2 regions of the Gordonia sp. DT218 genome follow, and region 2 is predicted to be linked to the other one. Evidence: predicted binding sites of a transcription regulator. Region 2 holds the regulator's gene; the other holds the start of a gene.
The links. The regulator LexA, encoded in region 2, represses DNA repair genes until DNA is damaged. The targets are predictions, from matches to a motif close to CGAACANNTGTTCG.
Positions count from the first base shown of each region.

Region 1 (3,862 bases), on a different contig from region 2:
TGGTCGGGGTGATCGTTGTCGGGGTGGATGGTCGGCCAACTGTGGAAGGTGAACGTGCCCAGGTTGGCGCCCCACACGATGTCGGCGGGAACGGTCGGCTTGATCGCGTCACCCGTTCTGCCCGAAGGGAACACGATCCGGGTGGACTCGACGTGGTCGGGCCGCTTCTTCGCGATGTGCTTCTGATAGATCTCCTCCCCCTCGACCCCGTCGGGGAAGCGCTGCAAGAAGGTCGGCCGATCGCGTACCGCGGTCATGATCGCGCCCTGCAGTGCGATCTCGCGGTAATAGCCGACGAGATCCCTCTTGCGGCCGCCGTCCTCGCCGAGTTCCGGAAAGTAGATCTTGTCCGGATTGCTCATCCGCACGGCGACGCCGTCGACGTCGAGTTCCTCCGCGGGCGACCGGGATGCCATGTCAGGAGGCTCCTTCCAGCACATCGTGCAGGTCGTAGGTGAGCGGGACCTCGAGCTGGTCGTAGGTGCAGCTCTCCGGCTCGCGGTCGGGGCGCCATCGGATGAACTTCACGGTGTGCCGGAAGCGGTGGTTCTCCATCTGGTCATAGGCGACCTCGACCACGAGCTCCGGACGGATCGGAATCCACTCACCCGACTTCTCCGATCGCCACCGCGTCGGTTCGCCCGGGCTGGGTTTGTCCGGATCGGTGCGCATCGGTTCGAACATCTCCTGCAGTTCGATGCGCTTGGCATCCGAGAACGCGCCGGCCCCGCCGACCATCCGCATCTCGCCATCGGCGTAGAGCCCCAGCAGCATGGAGCCGAGTCCGGTGCCGCTCTTGTGCACGCGATAGCCGAAGACGACGCAGTCGGCGGTGCGCTTGTGCTTGACCTTGACCATCTCCCGCTTGCCTTCGACATATCGGCCGTCGAGCTTCTTGCCCACCACGCCGTCGAGACCGGCGCCCTCGAAGGCGGTGAACCAGTCGGTCGCCAGCGCCGGATCAGCGGTCACGCGGCTCACCCGCAGTCGCCGGTCGGCACCGACGGCCGGGTCGATCGCCTGCAGCAAGGCCTCACGACGTACCGGGAACGGCTCGCCCACAACGCTCGCCTTGCCCAGCGCGAGCGCGTCGAAACCGATGAAGATCGCCGGTGTCTTCTCCGCCAGCATCGTGACCCGCGATTGCGCGGGATGGATGCGCTGCGCCAGCGAGTCCCAGTCCAACCGGTGCGTCTCGCCGATCAGCGCCGGCACCCCGATTTCGCCGTCCACCACTGCTTTCTCGGGCAGCTCGGCCTTGGCCGCCGCGACGAGTTCCGGGAAGTAGCGCGCCAGATCCTTGCCGCCGCGCGAACCGATGGCGACCTCGTCACCATCGCGAAAGATCAACGCACGAAAGCCATCCCACTTGGGTTCGTACGACCACACCGGATCGCCGTCGGGCTGGTCGGGAACCGACGTGACGGCTTTGGCGAGCATCGGCGCGATCGGTGGCATTACCGGGAGGTCCACGGATCTCATGGTACGTGCGGAGCGGTCTCGACATGCCTGACTCGCTACGCTCGCCGAGCTGCTCGACCAGCGGGGCCGGCGGGGACAGTAGTGTCTTGCGCAATGGACCAGGGAGACACCTTCCGGCCGGCGGGACGGTACGCGCCGTCGCCGTCCGGTGACCTGCACCTCGGCAACTTTCGAACCGCCGTGTTGGCCTGGTTGTTCGCCCGGACCACTGGTCGCTCGTTCTTCATCCGGATGGAGGATCTTGACCGCACCGCCGTCGGCGCCGATCGTCGGCAACTCGCCGATCTGACAGCTCTGGGGATGGATTGGGACCCACCCGTGGTCTACCAGTCGACGCGCCTCGCCACTTATCAGTCGGTGATCGACGGGCTCCGAGACCGCGGGTGTACCTTCGAGTGCTTCTGCACCCGCCGCGAGATCCTCGAGGCGCCGTCGGCGCCGCATGCTCCGCAGGGCGCGTATCCCGGCACCTGTCGCGTCCTCACCGATGCCGAGCGAGCCGAACGTCGCGCCACGGGTCGTCCGCCGGCGATCCGCCTGCGCACCGACGCCGAGCTGTTCAGCGTGTCCGATCTGCTGCACGGCAGTTACGCGGGCGTGGTCGACGACTTCGTCATCCAACGCAACGACGGCACACCCGCCTACAACCTCGCCGTCGTCGTCGACGACGCGGCGCAAGGCGTCGATCAGGTGGTCCGCGGCGACGATCTCCTCTCGTCCGCGCCTCGGCAGGCCTACCTCGCATCGCTGCTGGGACACACGCCTCCGACCTATGCACACGTACCGATGGTGCTCAATCCCGATCACGTTCGACTGAGCAAACGCGATGGTGCGGTCACCCTCGCCGACCTCGCCGAGCGCGAAGTGACTGCGGCACAGGTGCTCTCGCACATCGCGCAGTCGTTGCGGCTTGCCGATCGTGGCGAGGTGGTCGACATCGCGATGCTGAGCGAGCGATTCCGTCCCGATGCACTGCCTCGCGAGCCGTGGATTCTGACGGCTGATGAGTGGGAGTGATTAGAGAATTGCTCGACGTCGGAACTGTCGGAGCCTGTCGGTAGAATCGGAAGGTTGTCCGCCGTAGATTTCTGTCGAAACAAACTGCGGCACAGAAGTTTTCCTTGACTCGAACACATGTTCGAGTACCCTGGATGGCATGGGGGAGATCAGCTCGATCATTGCTTGTGCGCGTGAGGTCACCGTCGCCGATGCGGCGTCGGGGCGGCAGGTGTTCGACGCCACCAAGGCGTTGCTGGAACTGCGTAATATTGTCGATCACCTGTTGGCGGCGCATGCCAGTGCGTTGGATCGATTGGGGGTGGCACGGCAGTCCGGCGGCACGACGCGCAACCTGCTGATCGAGATGGGTGCCGCACCCGGGGTCGCCTCGCGCTGGTTGCGAATCGGTACAGCACTGACAGCCTTGCAACGGCTGCCGGGCTACGCCGACGATGGCGTGTTCTCCGGTGAGCATGTCGATGCGATCGTGGCCGGCATGGTGCACATCATGCGTCGCGCCGCCGACGGACTCTGTGATGAGGAACGCCTCGAACACGAGCAGGCGCTGATCGCCCACGCGCTGTCCGGAGCCGCGCCGAAAGAGATCGAGAAGGTCGCACGTGGGCTCGGTAACCAGGTCGCCGCCAGCACCGGCGGCCTGCCCGCCGGTGAGGACCGCCGACTCAACGAATTCAACGTCGTCCCGACCACGGATGGGCGAGTGAAAGTCTCTGGTGACCTCGACATCGTGATCGGCGAGAAAATCACCGCCGCCATCGACTCACTCACCCAGGCACGACCCGAACCCGACGGCTCCCCCGACGCCCGCACCCCCGGTCAGCAACGCGCCGACGCACTCGAACAGATCCTCGACGCCGCCGCCTGCGCGAACACACCATTCATGACCGCCCCGAAAACCCACATCAACCTCACCATCCCCGTCGACACCCCCGACCTCGCGTCACTGCCATGGCTCGGCCCGCTATCACAGGCCACCGCAAAAATGCTGGCCTGTGATGCAGGCATCACCGAGATCATCATCGACGGCAACCGGGCACCACTGGACATGGGCTTTGAACAACGCCTATTCACCCCACACCAACGCAAAGCCATCATCGCTCGCGACCAGTGCTGCATCAAATGCGGGGCACCCGCCTCCTGGGCACACGTGCACCACATGGTGTTCTGGAGCGACGGCGGACCCACCGACCTCGACAACGGCTGCCTGCTCTGCCCGTCCTGCCACGCCCAGGTCCACGCCCACAGGTGGGACATCGCCCTCGGCACCGACCGCCACCCCTGGCTGATCCCACCGAGCGCCGTTGACCCGCACCGAAAACCGCTGCCCGCCTACCACCGACGCACCATGCACCTCGACAAC
Region 1 is NZ_JBNCNS010000004.1:114,991-118,852, forward strand. It holds gene ACPXCG_RS15900 (DNA polymerase domain-containing protein) at 1-416, opposite strand, end outside; gene ACPXCG_RS15905 (ATP-dependent DNA ligase) at 418-1,473, opposite strand; gene gluQRS (tRNA glutamyl-Q(34) synthetase GluQRS) at 1,576-2,499, shown strand; gene ACPXCG_RS15915 (DUF222 domain-containing protein) at 2,639-3,862, shown strand, end outside.
Region 1: ACPXCG_RS15915 (DUF222 domain-containing protein) is a predicted target of LexA. The motif match lies at 2,610-2,623, and genes of this name have one in related genera.

Region 2 (3,862 bases):
CGCGTTCCGCTGAGCTCTCTGGACGCGTTCCGCTGAGCTTTCTGGACGCGTTCCGCTGAGCTCTCTGGACGGGTTCCGCTGAGCGCATGTCCGAGCGCACATCGCCCGGGCGCCGTCATTCCGAGACGATCGACCCCGTGGCGTCCACTGTCTTCCCGTGCGTCAAGTCGCCCTGCAGGTCATCGATCTCACGCTGGAAGTCCTCGAGCGAGTCGAACGAGCGGTACACCGACGCAAATCGGAGGTAGGCCACCTCGTCGAGCTCACGCAGCGGCTTGAGGATCGCCAATCCCACTTCGTTGCTGGGGATCTCGGCCGATCCGGATGCGCGAACGGCATCCTCGACCTGTTGCGCGAGCTGGGCGAGCGCGTCTTCGGCCACCGCGCGGCCCTGGCACGCCCGACGAACTCCGCGCATCACCTTCTCACGACTGAACGGCTCGGTGACCCCGTTGCGTTTCGCCACCGACAGCACGGCGCTCTCCACCGTCGAGAACCGGCGACCACACTCCGCACACGAACGGCGCCGTCGGATCGCCTGCCCTTCATCGGCGACACGCGAGTCGATGACCTTGGTGTCTTCGTTCTTACAAAACGGGCAGCGCATGTTGTCCTCACGCACATCTCGGGACACTCCGGCGCACCGGATGCTCGCTACGCCGTGCCGGTTCCCGGCTGGAACCTGTGCCATGGAGGATACCGTCCGTTGCTCAGCGGTATGCGGGCGCGATCAGCGCCTGCCCGACATGGAGGCCCGAGGCGGGCAGGGCGTTGCGCTCGACGATCTGATCGATGACCGACTGGCGCGGCAGATCCGGCGCCACCCGATCGGCGATCGAGCTCAGGGAGTCGCCCTGCCGCACATGCACCACCTCGGTGCCCACCGGTTGCGGGGCGACGGACGCGGCGTAGTTCGTCCCCACGATGGCGACGACCCAGACGAGCGCGGCCAGTGCACCCCCGACCAGCACCGCCAGTGCGGCCGCACGACGGCGGGCATAGACCCGCCGATCGTCCGCCGGTGCCGCACACCGGGTGCCGACGATCGTCGTGCCCGGGTTGTAACGCCCGGCCGGACGTCGGTCGGCCGGACGGGTCGGCTCGACCCTGGCGGCGCGCCGGGGACGCGTGCCGACGCCCGACGTGACCGGCCGTCGCGGCGCGCGCGTCGGTGTCTCGCGGGACCGGGTCCCGCTGCTCGGCAGATCGCGCACGAGCGTCTCGCGGGTCGACGCCTCACGGGTCAAGGTGGCTGTGCTCATCGTGTCCTCCTGGGATCCGAATCGGCCGTCCCCTCGATCACATGTTCGATGGAACGCATGTTCGATTTGTAGCACGATGCGCCGACAAAGTCTCGACACGCGTCGAACAAATGTTTGAACCTGTCGGCCGGTTCGGTTAACCTCGGCCGTGAGACACGCGATCGACCAGCAATTTTGCGAGACGAACCCGATTCGGCGACAGCCGACGATGCAACAGCCGACAGGAAGGACTCAGCGATGAGCGACAAGGCCGGCGGGCGGCGCGGAGCCTCCCGCGCGATCCACGAGAGCGTAGACGCCCCCGACGAGTCGTCCGATCCGGCACCTGTCGTCGCCGACCCCGAGTTCGCGGAGACAGCCCTCACCGCACGCCAGAGCGGGGTCCTGGAGTTCATCCGCCAGTCCGTGCGGGAGCGTGGCTATCCGCCCAGTATCCGCGAGATCGGCGACGCGGTCGGACTGACCTCGACGTCATCGGTGGCGCATCAGCTCCGCACCCTGGAACGCAAGGGATTGCTCAAGCGCGATCACAACCGGCCGCGTGCGGTGAACATCCAGGACGGCGACCACACCCCGCCGGGCGGTGCCGCTGCCGGACTCGCCGACGGTCAGGAGCTGCCCACGCCGACCTTCGTGCCCGTCCTCGGTCGGATCGCCGCCGGCGGACCGATCCTGGCGGAGCAGGCCGTCGAGGACGTGTTCCCGCTCCCGCGAGAACTGGTCGGTGAGGGATCGCTGTTCCTGCTGCGCGTCGTCGGCGAGTCGATGATCGACGCCGCCATCTGCGACGGCGACTGGGTGGTGGTCCGGCAACAGAACGTCGCAGACAACGGCGACATCGTCGCAGCAATGATCGACGGCGAGGCGACCGTGAAGACGTTCAAGCGCAAGGACGGTCACGTCTGGCTGATGCCGCACAACGAGCTCTTCGATCCCATCCCCGGCGACGAGGCCGCGATCCTCGGCAAGGTCGTCACGGTGATGCGGCGCGTGTGAGGGTCGCCTGAGGGTCAGCCGTCGAGCGCCGCCGACGCGACCGCACGGGCCTCGGCGGGACCGGCGGTCGTCAGCACCGCTTGTGCGGCAGACCGGCATTGGTCGAGAGTCACCTCCGCGAGGCGTGCGCCGACCGGGGCAGCCGCGGCGGGCGCCGCGGACAACGAACTGACACCCATGCCGACGAGCACACACGCCAGCAACGGATCGGCGGCCGCCTCACCGCACACCCCGACCGGCTTGTCCGCCGCCTGACCGGCGCGGGCGACCATGTCGATCAGCGCGAGCGCGGCCGGCTGCCACGGATCCGTCAGCGTGGCGAGTTCGGCCGACATCCGATCGGCGGCCATCGTGTACTGCGTCAGATCGTTGGTGCCGATCGAGACGAAGTCGACCTCCGCCAGGATCGCCGCAGCCAGGATCGCGGCAGCCGGCACCTCGACCATCACCCCCGCGACCAACCCACGGCGACGCACCTCGCCCGCGAATTCCGCTGCCTCGGAAGGCGATGCGATCATCGGGGCCATCACCCACGGCGTGGCTCCGCCCTCCTGCGCGGCGGCCGCGATCGCATCGAGCTGCGCCGCGCGGATATCGGGATGGTCGATGGCGATGCGATTGCCCCGGACGCCCAGCGCCGGATTGGCCTCATTCAGTTGGGTCACGAATTTCAGCGGCTTGTCCGACCCGGCGTCGAGCGTCCGGATCACCACTTTCTGATCGGCGAACGCGTCGATCACCTCGCGGTACAGCGTCGTCTGCTCGGCGATCGTCGGCGCCTCGGCGCGATCGAGGAACGCCAGCTCCGTGCGGAACAGCCCGACCCCCTCGACCGGATAGCCGGATGCGGTCCGTGCCGACGCCCCGTCGGCGACGTTCGCGAGCACCGAGACCCGATGTCCGTCCGCGGTCGCCCCAGGGCCCGTCCACGACGCCACCGCAGCAGCTTTGCGGCGGCTCTCGTCGACACCGGCGAGCGCCTTCGCCTCGTCGGGTTCGATCTCCAGAGTGCCCGCCGTACCGTCGACGAGCACTCTGGTGCCGACGGCCACGGTCGCGAGCCGGCCGACTGCGACAACGCACGGAATCCCCAACTGACGGGCGATGATCGCCGTGTGACTCGTCGGACCTCCGAGACGTGTGACCAACGCGATGATCAGTGTCGGATCGAGTCCGGCAGTATCCGCCGGGGCGAGGTCGTCGGCGAGCAGCACCGACGGCACGGGCGGTTCCGGTACGCCGGGCTCGGGTACCCCGAGCAACTCGGCGACAACCCGATCCCGGACGTCGTTGAGATCGGTGACCCGTTCGGCCATCAGTCCGCCGAGCTTGGTGAACATCGCGGCGAACTGTTCGGTCGCGGCCACCGCCGCGGCCGGCGCGGGGGTGCCGGTGGCGATCAATGCCGACGCCGCACCGACCCAACCACGGTCCTCGGCCAGACCCGCGGTCGCCACGAGCACCTCCGACGCCGCGCCCGAGGCATGCGAGGCCCGCTCCCGGAGCCGTCCCGCCACCGCCGCGGCGGCGTCGCTGAAGCGTTTGGTCTCGACATCACGCTCGTCCTCGGCGACGGCAGCCTCCGCCGCGCTCGGGTCGTATTC
Region 2 is NZ_JBNCNS010000005.1:305,129-308,990, reverse strand. It holds gene hrpA (ATP-dependent RNA helicase HrpA) at 1-13, shown strand, start outside; gene nrdR (transcriptional regulator NrdR) at 116-607, opposite strand; gene ACPXCG_RS19710 (LysM peptidoglycan-binding domain-containing protein) at 711-1,262, opposite strand; gene lexA (transcriptional repressor LexA) at 1,500-2,258, shown strand; gene ACPXCG_RS19700 (putative PEP-binding protein) at 2,273-3,862, opposite strand, start outside.